One region of the Mesorhizobium sp. M0898 genome, then DNA from elsewhere that is predicted to be linked to it. Evidence: predicted binding sites of a transcription regulator. Region 1 holds the regulator's gene; each other region holds the start of a gene.
What was found. The regulator PhoB, encoded in region 1, activates phosphate uptake and scavenging genes when phosphate is short. The targets are predictions, from matches to a motif close to TGTCATNNANCTGTCAT.
Positions count from the first base shown of each region.

Region 2: a site for PhoB is predicted at 3,989-4,005, ahead of NKH90_RS18845 (BtaA family protein). Genes of this name have one in related genera too.
Region 3: a site for PhoB is predicted at 2,859-2,875, ahead of ugpB (sn-glycerol-3-phosphate ABC transporter substrate-binding protein UgpB). Genes of this name have one in related genera too.
Region 4: a site for PhoB is predicted at 2,712-2,728, ahead of NKH90_RS21745 (PhoX family protein). Genes of this name have one in related genera too.

Region 1 covers NZ_JAMYOE010000027.1:29,218-35,310, reverse strand. The annotation lists gene NKH90_RS23725 (ATP-binding cassette domain-containing protein) at 1-216, opposite strand, end outside; gene NKH90_RS23720 (sugar ABC transporter permease) at 232-1,596, opposite strand; gene xylF (D-xylose ABC transporter substrate-binding protein) at 1,738-2,778, opposite strand; gene NKH90_RS23710 (ROK family protein) at 3,064-4,308, shown strand; gene phoB (phosphate regulon transcriptional regulator PhoB) at 4,318-5,007, opposite strand; gene phoU (phosphate signaling complex protein PhoU) at 5,024-5,731, opposite strand; gene pstB (phosphate ABC transporter ATP-binding protein PstB) at 5,764-6,093, opposite strand, start outside.
Region 2 covers NZ_JAMYOE010000017.1:78,657-84,749, reverse strand. The annotation lists gene NKH90_RS18855 (hydantoinase B/oxoprolinase family protein) at 1-3,056, shown strand, start outside; gene NKH90_RS18850 (hypothetical protein) at 3,425-3,793, shown strand; gene NKH90_RS18845 (BtaA family protein) at 4,055-5,302, shown strand; gene NKH90_RS18840 (class I SAM-dependent methyltransferase) at 5,299-5,964, shown strand.
Region 3 covers NZ_JAMYOE010000014.1:56,438-62,530, reverse strand. The annotation lists gene ugpE (sn-glycerol-3-phosphate ABC transporter permease UgpE) at 1-511, opposite strand, end outside; gene ugpA (sn-glycerol-3-phosphate ABC transporter permease UgpA) at 520-1,404, opposite strand; gene ugpB (sn-glycerol-3-phosphate ABC transporter substrate-binding protein UgpB) at 1,486-2,796, opposite strand; gene NKH90_RS16915 (bifunctional diguanylate cyclase/phosphodiesterase) at 3,093-5,525, shown strand; gene tlpA (thiol:disulfide interchange protein TlpA) at 5,528-6,093, opposite strand, start outside.
Region 4 covers NZ_JAMYOE010000023.1:21,047-27,139, reverse strand. The annotation lists gene NKH90_RS21750 (GNAT family N-acetyltransferase) at 1-552, shown strand, start outside; gene NKH90_RS21745 (PhoX family protein) at 654-2,645, opposite strand; gene NKH90_RS21740 (hypothetical protein) at 2,847-3,185, shown strand; gene NKH90_RS21735 (phosphatase PAP2 family protein) at 3,200-3,901, shown strand; partial or broken gene NKH90_RS21730 (sodium-independent anion transporter) at 4,161-4,409, shown strand; gene NKH90_RS21725 (SMP-30/gluconolactonase/LRE family protein) at 4,425-5,285, opposite strand; gene NKH90_RS21720 (helix-turn-helix domain-containing protein) at 5,401-6,093, shown strand, end outside.

The DNA.
Region 1 (6,093 bases):
GTTGACCAAAATCTGGCCCGCATCGCGCTTGTAGGCGCCGGACAGGATTTTTATCAACGTCGATTTGCCGGCACCGTTGTGACCGAGCAAAGCCATCACCTCGCCCGGGAAAAGGTCGACAGAGGCATCGTCGACGGCGCGAATGCCGCCGAAAGCGATGGAGATGTTGCGCATGTCGATCAGCGGCGTGCCCGTGGGAGCGGTTTTGTCTGCCATGATCGTTCCTCCTCCCTACACACGTTTGCGATAGACGGTATCGAGCCACACCGCGAGCACCAGCACGGCGCCGACAACGATGCTCTGCAGCGGTGAATCGATGCCGAGCAGCACCATGCCGGACTGCAGCGACTGCATCAAAAGCGCGCCGAGCATGGCGCCGAGCACTGTGCCGGAGCCGCCGGCGAGCGACGTGCCGCCGATCACCGCCGCCGCGATGACCAGCAGCTCGTCCAACGTGCCCAGCGCATTGGTCGACGAGTTCTGCCTGGCTGACGAGATCGCCGCGGCGATCGTCGCCAGCACGCCCATGATCATGAACACCTTCATGGTCACCCAGCGCGTGTTGATACCGGCAAGGTTGGCTGCTTCCGGATTGCCGCCGATGGCGAAGACATAGCGGCCGAAACGGGTACGCTTGGCGATGAAGGTCATGATCAGCCCTACGGCTACAGCCATCAGCACGGGTATGGCGATGCCATGGGCGATGAACAGCCCGCCTTCGGGAACCGTTATATTGTTGGCCGCCGCATATCTGTTCACGATGCCGACCGGCCAAGGATAGGAATTGGCAAGCCATATGGCGCCCATGATGGCAGCGCAGGTGAGGACACCGAGGAACGTCTCGGCCCAGATCGGGCGCAACGGAAAGCGGAACCGCTTGCGCTGCACCCGCCCGTTGAGCAGCATGAACACAACCGCTAGGCACGCGACAATTCCGACGATCCAGCTCCATCGCGCGCCGATCGAACCCGCCGGCCCGCCCCCCATCAGCTGGAAAGTGGCATCAAGCGGCGCAATCGTCTGACCGCTGGCGACCCACCATGCGGCACCCCGCCAGACCAGAAGGCCGCCCAGCGTCACGATGAAGGCCGGCACCTCGAGATAAGCGATGATGTATCCCTGGAACGCTCCGATCAGAAGGCCAAGCGCCAGGCCGATGGCCAGTGCCAGGATCCAGATCCAGGGATTGCCTAATTGCAGACCGATCATTCGCACCAGGAAATGCACCTGCGCAAAGCCCATGACCACGCCGATCAGACCTTCGGCGGAACCGACCGACAGGTCGATATTGCGCATGACGATAACCAGCACCATTCCGGCGGCCATTATGGCCACGGCGGAAGTCTGCACCGACAGGTTCCAGAGATTGCGTGGCGTCAGGAAGGTCCGGCTGTCGAAGTCGAACGGATTGACGCCGAGCCGTACGCTGGAAATGACATGCAGGCCGACCCAGATGACCAGCAGCGCGCCGACCATGCCGAGCATGCGCGTGTCGAGTTCGGTTGCCTTGAGAAATCGGGCAACGATGCCGAGCTCGGATTCCCGTGCCCGGTCTGCCGTGCTGTCGACCGGCGTGTTGGACGTCGTGTCGGTCATGATGTTTCTCCCGCCGGGTTGCCGTCTGCCGCGGATGCCGGAAGCAGCCTAGAAGTTATCCGCCGGAAGCGGAAAAACAACTCTTGTTGAAAAACGCCGCGGCGAGCGGCCGCGGCGTTCGGACTTCTCGGAAACGTCGGCTCAGTTGCAGACTGCAACAGTGCCAGCCGTCACGCCGGCGCAGACCTCTTCTTTCTTGATCCAGCCGGCGTCGATGACGACGTTGAGGTTGTCCTTGGTGATGGCGACCGGGGTCAGGAACAGCGACTTGACGGTATTGCCGCCGGGCGTGGTGAAATCCTTCACGCCGGCAATGTCGGTCATCTGCTTGCCGTCGGCCAGCTGCGAGGCGATCTCGGCGGCATTCTTGCCGAGCTCGCGCGCATCCTTCCACACCGACACGGTCTGTGTGCCGAGCGCGATGCGGTTCAGCGCGGCGTGGTCGCCGTCCTGGCCCGAAACCGGAACCGATCCGGCCAGCCCTTGCGCTGTCAGCGCGGCGACGACGCCGCCGGCAGTGCCGTCATTGGCCGCGACCACGGCATCGACCTTGTTGTCGTTGGCGGTCAGGAACTGTTCCATGTTCTTCTGAGCGTTGGCCGGCAGCCAGCCGTCGGTATAGGCCTCGCCGACATTCTTGATCTTGCCGCTGTCTATTGCCGCCTTCAGCACCTCCATCGAACCGGCAAACAGGAAATCGGCATTCGGATCGGAACCCGAACCCTTGATGAAGACATAGTTGCCTTCCGGCTTCACCTTGAAGACTTCCCGGGCCTGCATGCGGCCGACTTCCTTGTTGTCGAAGGTCAGGTAAAAGACGTCCTTGTTCTCGATCAGCCGGTCGTAGCCGACAACCGGAATACCTTCGTCCAGCGCCTTTTGCACGGCCGGCCCGATGGCCGAGGCGTCCTGCGCCAGGATGATCAGTGCGTTGGCGCCCTGCGAGATCAGGCTCTCGACGTCGGTGAGCTGCTTGCCGGGGTTGGACTGTGCGTCGGCGGAAATATACTTGTCGCCTGCGGCCTCGATGGCCGCCTTCATTGCGGCCTCGTCGGTCTTCCAGCGCTCTTCCTGGAAGTTCGACCAGGAAACGCCGATGACCTTGTCTTTAGCCTGCGCCACCGACGCCAGCGCCAGCGTCATGGCGACACCCGCCAGAATGGCGGTCGTGAATTTCTTCATCATATCCTCCCTGCGCCGCGTACGGCGTGACCAATTGGCTCAAAGACCAGCTTAGAAGCTCTAATTTTTTCGAGCCTCGAAAAAATACTGGCCCGATCTCCGGCTGCTGTCAACATCGATTCTGATGGATTTTGATGACTCTGCGAGTTTTTTCGAGCGTCGGAATAAACGATGACAGCGCCACCTGCATCTGACACTATTTGCCTCATCCGACACTATTTGTCGGACATTACCGACGGCTTCCGGTTCATGAGCGGCCGCGGCAACCGGGAGGAAAGCAAAACAATGTCGGTCGGAATCCGCCATGACGATTTGCGCCGGCGCAACCGGGCGATGGTGATCTCGGCGGTGCGCCGGGCCGGCCAGCCATCGCGTACTGAGATCGCAGCTACCACCGGCCTCAGTCATTCGACCATATCGGCGATTTCTTCCGACCTGATACGGGAAGGCATCCTCGCCGAGAGCAAGCCAAGTGAGCCCGTTTCGTTGAAACGCGGTCGTCCGCAAGTCGGCCTCGCCCTCAACCCGGAAGCGGCGGCGGTGCTGACTGTGGTGTTGTCGCTGAATTTCCTTTCGGCCGCCATTATCGACTACACGGGACAGGTGGTCGCCGAGGAACAGCGCCGGCTGGACACGCTGACTATGCCGCGCGACGAGCTGATCCGTGAATGCATGGCCATCGTCCGGCGCCGGCTGCAGGATCCAGATCTTGACGTCCGCAGTGTCGCCCGCATCGCCCTGGCGATTCAGGGCATTACCGACTCCCCTGCACGCGCCATGCTGTGGTCGCCGATCACGCCGCAGACCGACATCGCCTTTGCCGACATGCTGGAGGACGAATTCGGCATCCCGGCAACGGTGGAGAACGACTGCAACATGATGGCGGTGGCTTTGCGCTGGCGCAATCCGGATCGCTATCGCGATGACTTCATCGCCATCCTGCTTTCGCATGGCATCGGCATGGGGCTGGTGCTGAAGGGCGAACTGTTCACCGGGACGCATTCCTCGGGCGGCGAATTTGGCCACATGATCCATCGTCCGGGCGGCGCGCTCTGCCGTTGCGGGCGGCGCGGCTGCATCGAGGCGTATGCCGGCAACTACGCCATCTGGCGCAACGCCAGGCAGATGAGCGAAGACAGCGAACCGGTCGCCGACGTCAGCGACGCCGACATGCGCGCACTGGCGGCCCGGGCGCGCGAGAAAGATGGGCCGGAACGCGAGGCCTACCGCAAGGCCGGCGAAGCGCTGGGTTTCGGTCTCGGCTCGCTGTTCGCGCTGATCGATCCGGCACCGGTCGCGATGGTCGGCGCCAGTGCCGCCGCCTTCGATCTGATCGAGCCGGCCTTGCGGAAGGCAATCGCCCAGACCGCCGGCGGCCAGCATTCAGGCTCGATCTCCTTCGATACAGAGCCGAACGAATTGCCTCTGATCCGCGAAGGCTGCGCGATGCGGGCGTTAAGCTTCGTCGACCAGGAGATTTTCGCGCCGGGCGCGCAAATGAGGCCCAGCGTCAGAAAGAACGTAGCCTGACCAGGCGGGTCAATCTTCCCTGATCGCATAGCCGGCGCCGCGGATGGTGCGGATGACATCCGGCATCCGGCCGTTGTTGACGGCTTTGCGCAGCCGCCCGACATGCACGTCGACGGTGCGTTCGTCGATGTAGATTGTCTCCCCCCAGACATTATCGAGTAACTGGCTGCGCGAGAAGACACGGCCCGGATGCCGCATCATGAACTCGAGCAGCCGGAATTCGGTCGGTCCGAGCCTGATTTCGCTCTTCTTGCGATAGACCCTGTGCGATTCGCGATCGAGCACGATGTCGCCGACCTTCAGCACGCTGGACAGCACTTCCGGCTTGGCGCGCCGCAGCAGCGCCTTGACCCTGGCCATGAATTCCGGTGTCGAAAACGGCTTGACCAGATAGTCGTCGGCGCCGGTCGAAAGACCGCGCACCCGGTCGCTCTCCTCGCCGCGCGCGGTCAGCATGATGATCGGCAGCCGCTCGGTTTCGGGGCGCACCCGCAACCGACGACAGAGCTCGATGCCGGAAACCGCTGGTATCATCCAGTCGAGCACCAAAAGGTCGGGCACATTCTCCTGCAAACGGATCTCGGCTTCGTCGCCGCGTGTCACCACCTCGACCTGGTAGCCTTCGGATTCGAGATTGTAGCGGAGCAGCACACCCAACGGCTCCTCGTCCTCCACCACCATTATGCGTGGTGCGATCATCGGCTGGGCACCCCCATCATGTCACCGGTGCGGACATTGTCGTTTCGTCCTGCTTCGGACGATTGACCGGCAATTGCTCGCCGGTCAGCACATAATACGCATTTTCGGCGATGTTGGTGACATGGTCGCCGATCCGCTCCAGATTCTTGGCGCAGAACAGCAGGTGCGTGCAAGCGGTGATGTTGCGCGGATCTTCCATCATGTAGGTCAACAGCTCGCGGAACACGGACGTGTATTTAACGTCGATGCGCTCGTCGGCGGCACGAAGCTTGGCCAACGCGGCCGCATCGCCTGCAGCATATTCCTCGATGACACCCTGCACCTGGATGAGAACCAACTGCGCCATCGCGTCGATGGAATGCGACAGGTCCCGCGGCGTGGCGCTGAGGCCGACCGCACTCACGCGCTTGGCGATATTCTTGGCAAGGTCGCCGATGCGTTCGAGGTCGCCCGCCATGCGGATCGCTCCGACCACATGGCGAAGATCGTGGGCCATCGGCTGGCGTTTGGCGATCAGGGTGATGGCGCGGTCGTCCAGTTCGCGTTGACGCGCATCCATGATGGCGTCGTCGGAAACGACGCGTTGCGCCAGCACGTTGTCGGAATTCAACAGCGCCTTGGTCGCCCCGCCGACCATCGAACCGGCGAGGTCGGCCATGTTGCGGATCAGCTTGCTGATCTGCTCGAGATCCTCGTCGAAAGAAGCGACTGTGTGTTCGCCCATGGTCCTGTCCTCATATGCATGATCGGAACGGCTCAGCCGAAGCGGCCAGTGATGTAGTCCTGCGTGCGCTTCTCGCGGGGCGACGTGAAGATCTTCTCGGTCCGGTCGAACTCGACCAGTTCACCCAGATACATGAAGGCCGTCTGGCGCGACACGCGCGCCGCCTGCTGCATGTTGTGGGTGACGATGACGATCGTGTAGTCGGCTTGCAATTCGTCGATCAGTTCCTCGATCTTGGCAGTCGACAGCGGGTCGAGGGCCGAAGCCGGTTCGTCGAGCAGAATGACTTCCGGCTTCACGGCCACGGTGCGGGCGATACAGAGCCGCTGCTGCTGGCCGCCGGATAGGCTCAAGCCGCTGGC
Region 2 (6,093 bases), on a different contig from region 1:
GGGAAAGCCCTCGCCTCATGTTCATGATGTCGTCGGGCGGCCTCACCGCCGCCGACATGTTCCAGGGCAAGGATGCGCTGCTGTCCGGCCCGGCCGGCGGCGTCGTCGGCATGGTCGAGACGGCAAAACTCGCCGGTTTCGGCAAGGTCATAGGCTTCGACATGGGCGGCACCTCCACCGATGTCGCCCATTACGATGGCGACTACGAGCGCGCCTTCGACACCGAGGTCGCCGGCGTGCGCATCCGCGCGCCGATGATGCGCATCCACACCGTCGCTGCAGGCGGCGGCTCGATCCTGCATTACGAGGCCGGCCGCTTTCGCGCCGGGCCGGATTCGGCCGGCGCCAATCCCGGCCCGGCCGCCTATAGGCGCGGCGGCCCGTTGGCCGTCACTGACGCCAATGTCATGCTGGGCAAGCTGCAGCCCGAGTTCTTCCCGGCTATTTTTGGACCGGGCCAGGACGAACCGCTCGACGTCCAGACGGTTCGCGAAAAATTCGCGGCCCTTGCCGCCGAGATCGGCGACGGCCGCTCCCCGGAAACCGTCGCCGAAGGGTTCATCACCATCGCCGTCGAAAACATGGCCAACGCCATCAAGAAGATTTCGGTGCAGCGCGGCTACGATGTCACCGAATACCTCCTGAACTGCTTCGGCGGCGCCGGCGGCCAGCACGCTTGCCTGGTCGCCGATGCGCTCGGCATGGAGGCGGTGCTGATCCATCCCTTCTCAGGCCTGCTCTCGGCATACGGCATCGGCCTATCCTCTGTATTTGCGTCACGCCAGCAGGCGCTGCTGAAGCCGCTGGCGGACAATTCCGGGCCAGCGATCGATGAACTCATCGCAACGCTGCGCAAAGCCGTCATCGACGAACTCGCCGCGCAAGGCATCAGCGAAGACGCGGTCGTCTCGAGACCGGTGCTGCAGATCCGCTACGACGGCACCGATACCGCGCTGCCTGTGAACTTCGGGCACGGCTCGATTGCGCAGGCCAAGGCGGACTTCGAATCGGCGCACAAGGCACAGTTCGGTTTCGTCTACGACGACAAGCCGATGATCGTTGAGTCGATCGGCGTCGAAGGTACCGATACCGGCGGCACCGGCCGCGACGAAAGCGATTCAGTTGTTGAAGACATGGCCGCAAGTCCTTCCGGGAACCGGAAAATCTTTGTCGACGGCGTCTGGCGCGACGCCGGCATTTTCCCTCGCGAAACGCTGAAGCCTGGTAACAAGATCGCCGGCCCAGCTTTGATCATCGAGCCAAACCAGACCATTGTCGTCGAGCCGGGCTGGCAGGCCGAGATCACCGCCAAGGATCACGTGTTGATGCGGCGCGTCGAGAAGAAGCGCCGACACGCCGCACTCGGCACCGAAGCCGATCCGGTGATGCTGGAGGTCTTCAACAACCTGTTCATGTCGATCGCCGAGCAGATGGGCGTGACGCTGCAGAACACCGCCTATTCGGTCAATATCAAGGAGCGCCTCGACTTCTCCTGTGCCGTCTTCGACCGGAATGGCGCGCTGGTCGCCAACGCGCCGCATATGCCGGTGCATCTCGGCTCGATGGACCGCTCGGTGGAAACCATCATCCGGTTGAACTCCGGCGACATCCATCCCGGCGACGTCTTTGCGCTGAACGCACCTTACAATGGCGGCACCCATCTGCCTGATATCACAGTGGTGACGCCGGTGTTTTCCCTCCCCCTTGAGGGGAGGGTGGCCGCGAAGCGGCCGGGTGGGGTCCTCGCAGAAGGCACCACAAGTGCGTCGAGCACTGCCGCAACGACCCCCTCCGGCGGCTTCGCCGCCACCTCCCCTACAAGGGGGGAGATCGGCCAATCGCCGAAGATCCTCTTCTACGTCGCCTCGCGTGGCCATCATGCCGACATCGGCGGCACCGCGCCCGGCTCGATGACGCCGCTTGCCACAACCGTCGACGAGGAAGGCGTGCTGTTTGACAATTTCCGCGTCGTCGATCGCGGCCGGTTCCGCGAGAAGGACCTGGAGACGCTGCTCACCGACCACCCCTACCCGGCGCGCAATCCGCACCAGAACATCGCCGACCTCAAGGCGCAGATCGCCGCGAACGAAAAGGGCGTCGCCGAGCTGCGCAAGATGGTCGCCCATTTCGGCCTCGATGTGGTCGAAGCCTATATGGGCCATGTCCAGGACAATGCCGCCGAAAGCGTGCGCCGCGTTCTGGAGCGGCTGCCCGACAGTTCCGAATACGAATACCCGACCGACACCGGCCAAATGATCAAGGTGAAGATATCGGTCGACCGGCGGAAGCGCGAAGCGACCGTCGACTTCACCGGAACGTCGCCGGTGATGAAGAACAATTTCAATGCGCCAGAGCCGGTCGCCCGAGCCGCTGTGCTTTATGCCTTCCGCGTCATGGTCGAAGACAACATCCCGATGAATGCCGGATGTCTGCGGCCGATCAACATCATCATTCCCGACGGCTCGATGCTGAAACCCGCCTATCCCGCGGCAGTCGTCGCCGGTAATGTCGAGACCTCGCAACACGTCACCAACGCGCTATTCGGCGCCATGGGCGCGATGGCCAATGCGCAGGGCACGATGAACAATCTCACCTTCGGCAACAAGCAGTATCAGTATTACGAGACGATCTGCTCGGGCTCGCCGGCCGGCCGGATGAACGACGGCCGCGGTTTTGCCGGCACCTCCGGCGTCCACACCCATATGACCAATTCGCGCCTGACCGATCCGGAAGTGCTGGAACTGCGTTTCCCGGTATTGCTGGAGGATTTTCATATCCGCGAAGGCTCCGGCGGCGAAGGCAAATGGAATGCCGGCGACGGCACCCGGCGCACCATCCGCTTCCTCGAAAAAATGGAATGCGCGATCCTGTCCTCGCATCGCAACCGCCCGCCGCGGGGACTGGACGGAGGCGGCGATGGCGAGGCCGGTTCGACCAAGGTCCGCCGCAAGACCGGCGCGATCGAGACGCTGAAAGCCTGCGATCAGACCATCCTCGACGCTGGCGAGGCGGTCATCGTGACGACGCCGACCCCAGGTGGATTTGGCAAGTCGTAACGCGCAAGTGTAAGGCGCAAGATAAGATGATATCGGCCGCCTAGGCAGGGCAAGGTGGGAAAACGGCGGGCACGATTGCGCAAGCTATGGAAAGCAGGGGGCCTATGGAAAGCAGGGGGCTGAGAGCGATCCGGCGGGACCAAACCGACCGTGGGCCAAAAAGGGTTGCGGGCGCAATTTCGATGTCGGCGGGCGGATCAAACCCTCAAGGGCGAAGAGCAGCTTCGCCATTCTATACCAAAGACTTCCAGGACCGATGAGGACTTAGCACCCATATGGATGAGTATACGCGCCTCCCGAACTATGATCCAGATTTCTGTCGAAGGGTTGCTAAGTGGGGAGCTATAGTCTGTTTTTTGGGAGTTGTTGTGGAGGCCTTCATCTTTTCGCTGGTCGATCCAGCGCGAAGTAGTTGCCCTGGATGGATCATTCACGGCGGGCAACCCATACCGCTAAAGATGATATTCGCACTGACGCTTTTTCCTGCATTTTGGGCTTGCTTCGTTTTTCTAAGATGGAAACATTTTTCTAAGACGATGCATGCTGCCGCTACAGGTAATTATGTGCCGCCCTTATCAAAACTCTTAGGTCATCCCAAGATCGATCCGTTCACATTCCCTCATGATCAAGTGTTTCGAACGGTGATCGTGCTGTGGTGCATATTCTGCACAAGCCCTCTTTGGTTGATGCTCACTTTCTGTACAAATACATTTGGCTATCTTGGTTTCAACCGCTGACAAACTCATGAAAACTGCGACACCGGAACCGACATTTGGGGATGCTCGCCTGCCTCTACGGATTGATCGTAGATTCATGAACTACGATTCGACTGGCCCTCGATTTTCCAGCCAAATTCGCTGCCAAGTAAGGTTGTGCCAAGGCACCACCTAATTTTGCGCGCCACAGCAATGCTTGAGCCGGCGTCAACAGGCTGTCACCGGCCTGTCATCACCCTGCGCTACCCGCTTGCGGCAACGCAAACGGGGAATCGCCTTGCCATGACGGACATTTCTGGGGACCTGGTTTTTCGCCGCGGCAAGGAAGTCGGCAAGGCCGTCTACCAGAACCGCCCGCTGTCGAAAGCCGGCATCTCCGAGCGCCTGTTCGCCTTCCTGTTCTCCGGCCTCGTCTATCCGCAGATCTGGGAAGACCCCGAAATCGACATGGACGCGATGCAGCTCGGGACGGGCCACCGCATCGTCACCATTGCCTCCGGCGGCTGTAACATCCTTGCCTATCTCACCCGCTCGCCGGAAAGGATCGATGCCGTCGACCTCAACGCTGCCCATATCGCGCTGAACCGCATGAAGCTCGAAGCCGTCCGTCACCTGCCGTCGCAGGGCGACCTGTTCCGTTTCTTCGGCGCGGCTGAGACCGGGCACAATTCACAGGCCTACGATCGCTTCATCGCACCGCATCTCGACCCGGTCAGCCGCCATTATTGGGAGCGCCGCAACTGGCGCGGCCGTCGCCGCATCGCTGTCTTCGACCGCAATTTCTACCAGACCGGCCTGCTTGGCCTGTTCATCGCCGTGGGCCACCGCACCGCAAAATTCTTCGGCGTCGACCCGGCCGGCATCATGGACGCCAAGAGCATCGCCGATCAGCGCCGCTTCTTCGACGAAGAGCTGGCGCCGGTCTTCAAAAAACCGCTGCTGAAATGGGCGACCTCACGAAAAGCCTCGCTGTTCGGCCTCGGCATTCCGCCGGCCCAGTACGATTCGCTGATCACCTCGGGTGACGGCACCATGGCCAGCGTGCTGAAGGCACGACTGGAAAAGCTCGCCTGCGATTTTCCGCTGAAGACCAATTATTTCGCCTGGCAGGCTTTCGCCCGCCGCTACCCTGATCCGGGCGAGGCCGCCCTGCCCGCCTATCTCGAAAAGCGCAACTACAAGACGATCCGCAACAATGTCGATCGCGTTGCCATCCACCACGCCAATCTGATCGAGTTCCTTGCCGGCAAGGATGCCGGCTCGGTGGATCGCTTCGTGCTGCTCGATGCACAGGACTGGATGACCGACCACCAGCTCAACGGGTTGTGGGCCGAGATCACCCGAACCGCCTCAACCGGCGCCCGCGTCATCTTCCGCACCGCAGCGGAACCCAGCCTGCTGCCCGGCCGCGTCTCGAATTCGCTGCTCGATCAGTGGCGCTACGAGAACGACGCCTCGCGCGAGTTTTCGGCGCGCGACCGCTCGGCCATCTATGGCGGCTTCCATCTCTATGTGAAGCGGTCCGCATGAGCACGACCGACTTGCCGGCCAGCCATGCCGAGCTGATGGACGGCGTCTACCGCTGGCAGCGTCATATCTACGACCTGACCCGCAAATACTATCTGCTCGGCCGCGACCGGCTTATCGCCGGACTGGATGTGCCGGCCGGCGGCACCGTGCTCGAGCTCGGCTGCGGCACCGGCCGCAACATCATCCTCGCCGCCCGCCGCTATCCCGGCGCGCGCTTCTTCGGCCTCGATATTTCGGCCGAGATGCTGGAGACGGCCACTACCGCCCTCGCGCGCGCAGGCCTCTCCGGCCGCGTCACGCTGGCGCGCGGCGATGCCACGAATTTCGACGCGAAAGCGCTGTTCGGCGTCAAAAGTTTCGACCGCATTTTTGTCTCGTATTCGCTGTCGATGATTCCCGGCTGGGAAAAGACGGTATCCGCGGCTCTTGCTGCCCTGTCACCGGGCGGCTCGCTGCACGTCGTCGATTTCGGCCAGCAGGAGGCCCTGCCCGGCTGGTTCCGCACGCTGCTGCGCGGCTGGTTGAGAAAATTCCATGTCCAGCCGCGTGAAGCCCTGCGCGACGTCCTGGAATCGGAATCTGCGAGAGTTGGTGCAAGCCTTCGATTCAGAACACTTTATCGCGGCTACAGCTGGCTCGCCGTGATCAAGATCGCCATCTAATATCAATTTTGGCGTGGAAGGTTTTGGGGCTCCAATCCTAAATGGGGGCCGTGGCTGAAATCAGTTAATTGGCTAAATCACACATTGCCATGTGACCCAAGGAGTGGTACATTATCTCCTCGCCGGAAG
Region 3 (6,093 bases), on a different contig from region 1:
GTATGGTCATGAAGAACTGGCGAAACAGCAGCGTTGCGGTGGCCGAGGCGATCAGCGGGACGATCAGGCCGGCATAGGTGTCGATCATGCCGAGATCGACCATCACCTTGTAGGTCGGCAGGATGCGCACCTCGACTGGAAGCATCAAGGTGATGAAGATCAGCCAGAAGAAGGTCATGCGCAACGGAAAGCGAAAGAACACGATCGCGTAGGCCGACAGGATCGAGATGAAGATCTTTCCCACCGCAACGCCGAGCGCCATGATCGTGGTGTTGAGGAGCAGCCTGCCGACGCTGACCCCGCCGATACGACCGATGCCGCCGAACAGCGCCTCGCTGTAATTGTTCCATAGCTGGCCGCCGGGCAAGAGCGGCAGGGGCGGCCTGAGGATCGTTTGCAGCGTGTGCGTCGAGGCAACGAAGGTGTAGTAGATCGGAAAAGCCACGATCAATATGCCGAGGATGAGCACGGCATGGGCGATGAAGGTGCGGAGCGGGGACTGGCCGATCATCGCTGCCCTCAGCCGTAGTGGACTTTGCGTTCCACATAGCGGAACTGGATTGCTGTGAGCGCGATGACGATGGCCATCAGGATGACCGACTGCGCCGCCGAGTCGCCCAGGATCAGATTGACGAAGCCGTCATTGTAGACCTTGTAGACCAGCGTCTCTGTCGTCTTGCCCGGCCCGCCGCCGGTGACGGCATGAACGATGCCGAACGTGTCGAACAGGGCATAGACGGTGTTGACGACCAGCAGGAAAAAGGTTGTCGGCGCAAGCAGCGGGAAGACGATGGTCCAGAAGCGCTTGGTTTCGCCGGCGCCGTCCATGGCCGCCGCTTCGATCAGCGTTTTCGGCACCGCCTGCAGGCCGGCGACGAAGAACAGGAAGTTGTAGCTGATCTGCTTCCAGGCAGCAGCCGACACCAGCAGGATCATGGCGTGGGTGCCGTTGAGCAGCGGGTCCCATACGACGCCGAGGCTTCTCAGCAAATAGGCCAACGAGCCGATCGAGGGATTGAACAGGAAAAGCCAAAGCATGCCGGCAATCGCCGGCGCCACGGCGTAAGGCCATATCAACAGTGTGCGGTAAAGGCCTTTGCCGCGCACGGCCTTCTCGGCCATGACCGCGAGCAGCAGGGCCACAACCATGGCAACGATCGCGGTCGCAAGAGAGAACACTACTGTGACCTTGATCGAGTTGAGGTAGGCCGGATCGGCCAGCACCTTCCGGAAATTGGCAAACCAGACGAACCTGCTCTTCAGCCCGAACGGGTCTTGCCTGAGCATCGACTGGTACAGCGCCTGACCGGCCGGCCAGTAGAAGAAAACCAGGGTGATGGCGAGTTGTGGCGCCACCAGCAGGTAGGGCAGGATCTTGTTGGGAAAGACGACGCGTGGAGACAGGCTGATTTCCCTCGCTATCCAGGTATCGCCCGCGCGAGCTCGCGTGGGCGATATTCCAACCGACTAACTGAGATAATCCCGTCAGTTCTCCAGCGCTTCCTTGATCGCGACGTTGCCGCGCGCAACCGCATTGTCGAGTGCCTGCTGGGCGGTTTGCTGGCCGGCCAGCATCTTCTCCAGCTCCTCGTTCTGGATATCGCGCACCTGCGGCAGATTCGGCAGGCGCACGCCCTTCGAGTTGTCGGTCGGCGCCTTGCCCGTCATCTGCAGGATGGGTGTCTCGCGGCCGGGGTTTTTGTCATAGAAGCCTGATTTCTTCGTCGCCTCATACGCGGCGAGCGTCACAGGCAGGTATCCCGACTTCTGGTGCAGATATTCCTGCACATCGGTCTTGGACAGATAGGCAAAGAAGGCGGCGACACCCTTGTATTCCTCGTCCGACTTGTTGCCGAACACCCACAGGCTGGCACCACCCGGCGTCGTGTTCTGCGGGGCACCCTTGGCGTCACTGTCGTAAGGAAGCTGGCCGATGCCATAGTTCATGCCGGACTTGACGATATCGCCGAGGCCGCCCGACGATTCGGTGAAGATGCCGCATTCGCCGGCGAGGAATATCTGCTTGGCTTCGGAGGTGCGTCCGCCATATTTGAACGTGCCGTCCTTGGCCAGGCCAGCGAGCGCCTGGAAGTGGTTGACGAAAATCGGCGCATTGATCTTGAGTTCGACATCACCTCCAGCCAGGCCATTCTGCTGGGTGGCCCAAGGCACGTCATTCCACGCCGCGAAATTCTCCAGGTGGATCCAGGTCAGCCAGGTCGAGGTATAGCCGCAAGGGGCGGCGCCGCTCGTCTTGATCTTCTTGGCAGCTTCCCACACCTCGTTCCACGTCTTGGGCGGATTGTTCACGTCGAGGCCTGCCTTCTGGAAGATGTCCTTGTTGTAATAGAGGATCGGCGAGGAAGAGTTGTAGGGGAACGATAGCATGGTGCCGTCCGGCTTCGAATAATAGCCGACGATGCCGGGCAGATACTGGCTCTTGTCGAAAGTCATCCCGGCGCCGGTCATCACATCGGCCACCGGCTTTATCGCACCCTCGGCCGCCATCATCACGCCGGTGCCGACGTCGAACACCTGGAGGATATCTGGCGCTTGCCCGGCACGAAAGGCAGCGATGCCGGCATTCAGCGTCTCCGGATAGGTGCCCTTGAACACCGGAACGAGCTCATAGTCGCTCTGGCTGGCGTTGAAATCCTTGGAGATCTTGGCGACGACCTCGGCGTTGGCGCCGGTCATGGCGTGCCACCAGCTGATCTGCGTGACGGCGAAGGCGGAGGTGGTGGAAAGCAGGGTCACGGTGGCGGCGATACCGGCCGCAAAGCCGAAGAACTTCATGTTTCATCTCCCGTTTGTCATTGGCGAAAGGGGCACTTCCGCAAAGCCAATATGTGGCGCTGATGACAATCGGACAACGGTTTTATTGCGGATCAATGAACATCATTCCTTCCTAAAGTGCACTCGCTACTGAAACCGGGCGCCAGAAATCACATCACCGTCTTTTCGGCGCAGCGGCGTCGGTTTTCCCCCGAAAAGACCCGCCTCATGGCCCACGGGTTAACCATTCGTTAAAATCTCCAAGAGCTAATCCGTCACACCTCCCCTGTTAATTTTGGCAGACCGAGTGAACCAGGATGCTGACGGTCTATAATTGTATTGTAAGTCAGCACGATCCGAGACTGGTTGCGCTTGCCGCACTCATCTGTGGAATTTCTTGCTTCTCGGCGGTTAATCTCCTTAAGCATGTCGGCCGATCGACCGAGCGAAACCGGCTTGTCTGGCTGATGATCGCCGCGGCCTCGACCGGGTTCGGCATATGGGCGACGCATTTCATCGCCATGACCGCGTTTACGCCGGGAATACCGAACGCATACAATCCGGGATTATCCGCCTTTTCGCTTGCCGCCGCCGTTATCATGACCGCGCTTGGGATGTGGGTCGCCACCTTGCGCCGCGGCATCGACCATTTCCTCGTCGGTGGCGCCATTCTGGGCGGCGCCATCGCGACGATGCACTACATCGGCATGGCAGCTTTCGAGGTCGAAGGCCGGGTCGTATGGAACCTGCTCCTTGTCGCGATATCGCTTCTGGCCGGCGTGACCCTCGCGGCACTGGCGCTCCTTGTCGTCTTGCGCCGTCCGTCAGCGCTCGCGACTTTCGGCGGCGCCGCGCTTTTGACGCTGGCGATTTGCAGCTTGCATTTCATCGCGATGGCCGCGGTGTCGATCATTCCGGATTCCTCGATTGAAATATCCGAACATTCCATCGAGCCCATTTCCCAGGCCTTTGCCGCAGCGGTCGCCAGCCTGATAATCCTTGTGCTATCGGGTGCCGCGCTGTGGATCGACCTGCGCTTTCGCCGCCAGAAGCTCGAGGCCGATCGCATGCACGATCTCGCCAATGCGGCGGTGGAAGGTCTGATCGTTTGCGATGGCACCCGCATTGTCAGCGCCAATGACAGTATGGCGAAGCTGACCGGAACAGCGACAGCCACCCTGAACACGATGCAATTCGGCGAGCTTTTCGACGGACAGAGCGCAGCCGATATGTCCGGCTTCGGCGAACAGGCGCAGGAAGCGAAGTTAAGGGGCAGCGACGGGGCGAGAATTCCTGTCGAGCTGATCGCCAGGAAAATCACCTACTGCGGCAGGCCTCATACGGTGCTTGCCGTTCGCGACATCCGTGAGCGCAAGAAGGCAGAACAAGAGATCCTCCGCCTCGCGCATTTCGATCCGCTTACCGGGCTTGCCAATCGGCGGAGCTTTTCTTCCCGGCTGGAAGCAGAATTCGCCTCGATGGATCGTGGCGGCAAGGATGGACATCTGGCGCTCCTGCTGCTTGACCTTGACCGGTTCAAGCAAGTCAACGACCTCTATGGCCACGGGGCCGGCGATGCTATGCTGCAGAAGCTGGCGCACTGCATTTCCGGCATCCCGCGCCACGGACAGATGCTCGCGCGTCTCGGCGGCGATGAATTTGCCATCATAGCTCCGAACCTCCCCGACCCCCTGGCCGCAGGCCGGATAGCCGAGGACTTGCTGGCGGCGATCCGGGAGGAAAACAGGGTTTCGGTCGGCTCCGGCCTCGTCTCGGCCAGCATCGGCATCGCCTTCTTTCCGCTGGATGCCGAAGACCAGGCCGGCCTGATCAGCCATGCCGACACGGCACTCCATCGCGCCAAAACCGAAGGCAGGGACACTTATCGGTTTTTCGAGATAGCCATGGGCACCGCGGCCCGCGACAAGCGCGTGATGGAGCATGAATTGCGCCAGGCGATCGCCCGCAAGGAGTTCCACCTCGTCTATCAGCCGCAGAAGGAGATCCGCGGCGGCAGGATGATCGGCTTCGAAGCCCTGGTCCGTTGGCAGCACCCTGAGCGGGGTGACATTTCTCCGACCGTTTTCATCCCCGTGGCCGAGGACAGTGGCGCTATCGCGCAGATCGGCGACTGGGTGCTGACGACGGCTTGTAACGATGCTGTTCGCTGGACAAACCCGCTGATGGTCGCCGTCAACGTCTCCGCCGTGCAACTTCACAATCCGAACTTCAGCCGCAAGGTGCACGACGCATTGACGAGATCCGGCCTGGCCCCCGGCAGGCTCGAACTGGAGATCACCGAAACGGCCCTGGTGAAGGACATGCCGCGCGCGCTGGCAACCTTGAGGCAGGTCAAGGCGCTTGGCGTGCATGTGGCGATGGACGATTTTGGCACCGGCTATTCTTCGCTGTCCAACCTCAGCGCCTTTCCCTTCGACAAGATCAAGATCGACGGGTCGTTCATCAAATCGGTCGACAAGAACGCCCAGTTCGCGGCGATCGTTCGCGCCGTGCTGGGGCTTGGACGCGGTCTCGGCTTACCGGTTCTGGCAGAAGGCATCGAGACGCCGGGTGAATTGCAGTTCCTGGACGCCGAGGCTTGCGAGATCGGGCAAGGCTACTACCTCGGCAAACCGGCTCCGATCGAGACATTCGGGGAACTGACGGGCGTGGCCGCTCCGGCAATCCGCACCGCCAGCCGACGCGGCGCAAGCATTGCCGTGCTCAAGCCGCGCCTGCGCACGGTCTGAGCCTATCCCGGCTGAAGCGCCGCCTCGACCAGACGCTTGGCATCCGGCCCCGACCATTCGGCCGGGCCATTCATATGGGCGATCAGGCAGCCTTGCCCATCGATCAGCATGGTGACCGGCAGACCGAGCGCCAGGCCGCGCGTCTTGACGTCGTTGAACAGCGCCATCGTGGCATCGCGATAGTAGCCGAGCGACTTGACGCCGATGTCCTCCAGGAACTTCTTCGGTTTGGCATCGTCGCCGGCATCGACGTTGACGGCAACAACCTGAAACGCATCGCTGCCCATCTCCTTCTGCAGCGCATCGAGCGCCGGCATTTCGGCGCGGCAAGGTGCGCACCATGTCGCCCACAGATTGAGCAGCACCGTCTTGCCGGCATGATCGGCGATCGTCGTCGGCTTGCCGTCGGGGCCGTTGAAGGCAAGGCTTTTCAGCGATTGCGGCGGATCCGCCGGCAAAAGCGCGGCAACCTGGCCGGTGGCAGCGGCGGCGATCTTCTTGGCACGGTCGGTCTTGGCGGCGCAGGCGACGTCGTCCTTGCCGCCGCCGGCGGCCACTTGCGCGGGCG
Region 4 (6,093 bases), on a different contig from region 1:
GACCCGGAAAGCCTGCGGGCGCTCGAAAACCTTGTCCCCCCGGGCGAGAGTGTGATCCTGCTTCAAACGGACGCGATTGCTCTGCCCACGGGGCTTTTCGCGACTTCGACCGCAGCCGGGGTTCAGATGATCGCCGAGCAGCCATTGCAGATCGTCTCCGACCCGCGCGTGCATCGTCTGACCCGAGACGATGCTGCTGAGATGCTCGCCCTGGCATTGCTCACCAAGCCTGGCCCATTCACGCTCGAAGCCTTGAGCCTGGGCGATTTTTGGGGTGTGAAGATCGAGGGCAGGCTTGCGGCAATGGCCGGCGAGCGCATGAAGCAACCTGGCTATACTGAACTCAGCGGGGTGTGCTCACATCCGGAATTTCGCGGCGGTGGCCTAGGAAAGCTGCTGTCCCTGTTCGTGGCAAACCGGATAGTGGCGCGCGGCGAAGTTCCCTATCTCCACGCCTATGCCAGCAACGCCGCGGCCATAGCGTTATACGAGTCCATCGGCTTCAGGTTGCGAAGCACAATGAATGTGGCCGTGGTTCAGCGCACCGAATGATTAGTCGGCGCATGATGCGCAGCATGGATGCATCCCGTATCGGAAGGAAGGATTTCGTACCGCCGAAATCCTTCCTTGAGACTGCAAGACCTTGCTGCGTGTCAGACCGCGATCTTGCCGCCGCCTTGCCTGGTGATGGCAACGACCGCCGGGCGCACCGGCATGTCCGGCTTGAAGTCGGGCCAGCGCGTCGACAAATCCTCATAGTAGGACGGACGGCCGAAAGCCTCCCAGTCCTCGCCGCCGTCGCCCGGATGCTGGACGGCAACGAAGGCGGTCTGGTCGTCCGGCGCAAACAGGGGACCGCACATTTCGGCGCCGATCGGCACGCGGAAGAACAGCTTTGATGTCGCCCGTGCCGTCCCCTCCGTATCGACAGCCCACAGACCATCGGTGCGGCCGGTGGCTTTCGGGCCTTGGCCGTCGGTGGCGACCCAGAGGCGGCCAGCCGAATCTACCGTGCAATTGTCCGGCATGCCGAACCAGCCATTGGCGGTGGTTGCGGTCGAGAAGGTGGCGCCGACGTCGGCCACAGCGGGATCGCCGCATTTCAGCAGGATTTCCCACCTGCCCTTTGTCGCGGTGAAATCACCGCCGTCCTCGACGATCTCGATGATGTGGCCAAAGGCATTTTCGGCACGCGGGTTGGCAGCGTCGACCTGGTCGGCCTTGCGCTTCGAATTGTTGGTCAGCATGACATAGACCTTGCCGTTGGCGGCATTGGGCTGGATGTCTTCCGGGCGGTCCATCTTGGTGGCGCCGAGCAGGTCGGCGGCGCGGCGCGTCTCGATCAGCACGTCGGCCTGGCTGGCAAAGCCGTTCTCCGCCGTCAGCGGCCCTTGGCCGAAGACGATCGGCAGCCATTCGACCGAACCGTCGTCGGCAAACTTGGCGACATGCAAGGTGCCGTCGTCGAGCAAATCCATGTTGGCGGCGCGGTTGTCCGGATCGAACTTGCCTGTGGTGACGAACTTATAGACATAGTCGAAGCGCTCGTCGTCGCCGAGATAGAAGACGACACGGCCATCCTGGGCGACGATCGATTCGGCGCCCTCATGCTTGAAGCGGCCCATGGCGGTGCGCTTCCTCGGCACCGAAGTCGGATCCTGGACGTCGACCTCGACGATCCAGCCGAAGCGGTTCGGCTCGTTAGGCTCCTTGCCGATGTCGAAACGGTCGTAATGCGCTGCCCATTCATAGGCACCTTCGGGAATGCCGAGGCGCTTGTAATTGGCCGCCTCCTTGTGGCCCTGCGGCAGCTCGCCCGAGAAATAGCCGTGGATGTTCTCCTCGGCCATGACATAGGTGCCCCACGGCGTGACGCCGCCGGCGCAATTGTTGATGGTGCCGATGACCTTCGTGCCGGTCGGATCGGCGCTGGTCTTGACGCGGTCGTGGCCGGCGACCGGGCCGGAGAGCGCGATCTCGGTGTTGGAGGTGATGCGGCGGTTGAGCTTGCCGTCGCGAACGACCTGCCATTTGCCTGATACCTTGCGTATCTCGACGATAGTGCCGCCATGCGCGGCCATCTCGACATCGACTTGCTCCTTGCTGAGGGGCGCCTGCTTGGCTTTGCCATCGACGATGGTGACCAGGCCCGGAAACATCAGGTGCGGATTGGTGTATTCGTGATTGACGACCAGCAGGCCGTGCTCGGCCGAGCCGTCGATCGGGATATAACCGACATAGTCGTTGTTGTAGCCGAATTGTCTGGCCTGGGCTTCCGCCGACTGTTTTGTCGGATCGAATCCCGGCGAATCGGCGAACAGCGGATCGCCCCAGCGCAGCAGCACGTCGGCGTCATAGCCAGGTGCGACGTGATGCTTGTCGTCGATGCCGGCCTCGAGCTCGTCGAAAGCGAAGGCGGAGCCTTCGGCGGCGCGGGCGTTGTCGGCGGTGATCAGCGCCAGCGGGCTGACGGTAGCGGCTATGGCCGAGACGGCAAGCGAACCCTTGAGGAAGCCGCGGCGTGAGAACCGCGCGGCGATGATCTCACCCATGGTGCGGTTGCCGGTGGGATTGGCTCCTGGCCCATCGTTTTCCTCGAGCAAGCTGGTGCGGAAATGGGCGTCAGGGGTGCGATGTTCGGTCATAGGGCCTGCCTCTGGCTGGATGGATTGCTGGAGCGTGTTGCCTGGCCAATCCGGTATTACCGGCAGGTCACAGTTTGATGACATGCCGGCTAAATTGCCACCTGCGATTTCGTATCCAACATCGGCCCCGCTTGACCGCGACCGGCGCTTCGGAAACAAGAGCTGCGGCAGGCGGTAGGGACCGCATCGGGAGGAACAAAAGTGAGTTTCTGGGGACTTGGGCAGCTCTGCGTCTCGACGGTGATCTTCCTGCTGGCGGCGATGGCCGCAAAACAGTGGGGGCTGGCGCCGAGCCTCGGCAAGATCGTGCTGACGTTGGCGCTCTACTCGCTGGGCAATCTGATCATGCTGAGGCTGATCCGTGAATTCGGCATGTCGGTGTCGTTCAGCCTGTCGGCGGTGATCCAGCTGGTGTCGGTGAATGTGGTGGCGCTGGTCTTCTTCGGCGAGCGCGTCAATGCCTTGCAGGCAACCGGCATCGTGCTTGCCATCGCAGCTGTGGCGCTGATCACGCTCGGGCCCTATCTGCAAAGGCTGTAACTGCGATCGGGCCGATGAAGAAGATTGCAAGCAGACTGCCCAACTGGCTGGAGTTCCCGGTTCTGCTGGCCGGGCTGGTCATTGCCGGCGGGCTGTGGGGGTTCGAGGAGCTGATGGAGCTGGCGCGGGCCACCACGCCGCATGCCTTCGACACCGAAATCCTGCTTGCCTTCCGCAAGGCCGGCCAGCCCGACAATCCGATCGGACCGGCGTGGCTGGAAGGGACGATGCGCGACATCACCAGCCTCGGCAGCGCCAGCGTACTGCTGCTGATCACGGCAGCAATGATCGTCTATCTGCTTCTTATCCGCAGGCCAGGCGCGGCGCTTCTCATGTTCGTCGCGGTAGCGGGCGGCCAGCTCCTGTCAAGCGTGCTGAAATTCGATATCGACCGGCCGCGCCCTGATCTGGTCTCGCATCTCGCCGATGTGGCATCGCTTTCGTTTCCGAGCGGCCACGCCATGCTGTCGGCGGTGACGTATTTGACGCTGGGCAGCATGGCGGCGCGGGTTTTGCCCGGGCGCACAACGAAGATCTATGTACTCGGGCTGGCGGTGCTGACGACGGTGGTGGTCGGCATCAGCCGCATCTATCTCGGCGTCCACTGGCCGTCCGACGTATTGGCCGGCTGGTGCGCCGGCTTTGCCTGGGCGATGCTGTGCTGGCTTGCGGCACGGTTCCTGCAGCGATGGCTTGGGCGGGCCGACGGCACCTGACTCAAATCAGCCTGTTGATCAGGCCATGACCGCAGCCTGCCAGCAGGAAAACCATCGACAGCAAGGCTGTCGAGGTTGCCAACGCTTTGAATATCTTCACCGGCTCATCCTTTTGAAGTCGTTCCTGTGAAATCGGGATCGCAGCGGATGTCCCGCCAAACGATGCCGAGGTTTGTAGCATGACAGCGCATCGGCTGGCAAAGAGTGCTGCATGTTTGGAGGCAGACCATCAATCCTTGGTGCAGGAAGACGTCGCCGCCCGCGCCAGCGCAGGAACTTCATCCTCGACTGTTCGGCGGTGCCGTTCTTCGATTCGACGGCAGCCAATGTCATCGAGGGCGCGGCCCACAAGGCGAGCCGCGCCGGCGTTCCCTTCATTATATCAGGCGCTTCAGCGCAGGATCCGCCGCATGCTGATCAACCATGGCGTCAGGCGGCCGCTGGTGACTTATGCGCCTCGACCACGGATGCGCGGGCGCAGCTGAGGAGAGCCGCGCCCGTCGCCTGAGCTGGCAACGCCGGCTTAGTCGAGGCCCAACGCTGAGACCTCGCCCTCGTTCATCAGCGGCACGAAGATTGTCGACCTGCCGTCGGTGCCGATGTCGGCGCTGCCCGGCTTGAACGTCGCAACCGCTTGCGGCGTGCCGCCGGCTTTGTAGCGGTAGAGCGTGCCGGTCATATAGGCAGTGGCGTAGATGCTGCCGCCGATGGCAACGACGCCATCGAGGTTGGCAAACTTTTCCGCGCCAGTCAGTGGCGAAACGGCCTTGGTAGCAAGATCGACCGAGAGCAGGCCGCCCGGCTCCGCGGTGCTGAAGTCGGGCTTGATGCCCTTGCCCCAGGAAGCGACGATCAGCCGGCCGCCATCGGCGAAGATGCCATTCGGCGAAGCAAGCGCCGCATCCCTGACGAACAGTTCGGGCCGGTCGCGGTCGATGCGATAGATCGTATCGGCAAGCATATCCGTGACGTAGACATTGCCGGATGCATCAGCGGTCATGTCGTTGAGAAAGACCGCGTTCGGCACGTCGATCGTCGATGTTAGCTTGCCGCTTGCGAGGTCGACGACGCGCACATGGGTGAGGTCGGCGACGTAGAGTTTGCCGCCGACAATCGCCATGCCCTTGGGCGCGTCCATGCCGTCGGTCCAGTGTTGCGTGACGAGCTTGCCGTCCATCGACAGGATCGACAGATAGCCGTTGCCGTCGGCTTCGCCGGGATTGCCGACGATGTTCGAGACGATAACGCGCTGGCCGGCGGCGTCGAACAGCGCCGATTCAGGCTGCTCGAGGCCGCCGGTGCGCCAGAGTTCAGCGGCCTGAACTGCCGGCGCGGCGGCGATGCCGACCAGGGCGAGAAGCATCGAGGTGAAGAGGCTCTTCATGGCTAGTCTCCTGTAATGGACTGGCGGAGAGCTAGGCCTTTCGATACTTTTCGGGAAGAGCTATCAGGACTAGTACCGAAGGCTGATACCAAATCGTGCAAAAGAGGTGCATCCCATGAACGGCCTGATCTTCGAAGCGCTGAAGCGGACGCTTAAGGCAAAGGGCATCACCTATCGCGTCCTCGCCGAGCGGATGGGTGTTTCCGAGCCGACGGTGAAGCGCATCTTCCACGAGCGCAACTGCAAGCTCGACCGGCTGATGGAGATCTGCATTGCCGCCGGCGTAGAGTTGGAGAACGTGCTCGGCTCTATGAACAGAGGACCAGGACCCGCCAACCAGATCGCGCCGGAGATCGAGCGCAAGCTCGCCGGGCGGCCGGCACTGCTGTTCGTCTTTGTCATGCTTTCCGAGAAATTCACGCCCGAAGGCATCATGCGCTCACAAGGGCTGAGCGAGGCTTCGATGTTCCTCTATCTGCGCGAGCTCGAGGAACTCGGCCTGGTCGCGCTCGGTCGCGGCCTGTCGGCAAGGCTGCTGATCGAGGCGCCGATCCAGTGGAATTTCGAGGGGCCATTGCGGCCGCTGTTCGAGACGACCAACAAGAATTTCATCGGCTGGGCCATCACCCATCTTGAGCGCGAGTCGACGTTCGTCAGCTTCTCCAGGCGGATGCGGCCGGAAACGGCGGAAATGGTCAGGCGCGAGGCGGAGGAATTGGCGGAGCGCGCCAAATTGCTTGCTCATCACGACCAGCACACGACGCCTGAAGACCGACTGGTCGGCTACAAATGGACGTTTGCGTTCGGC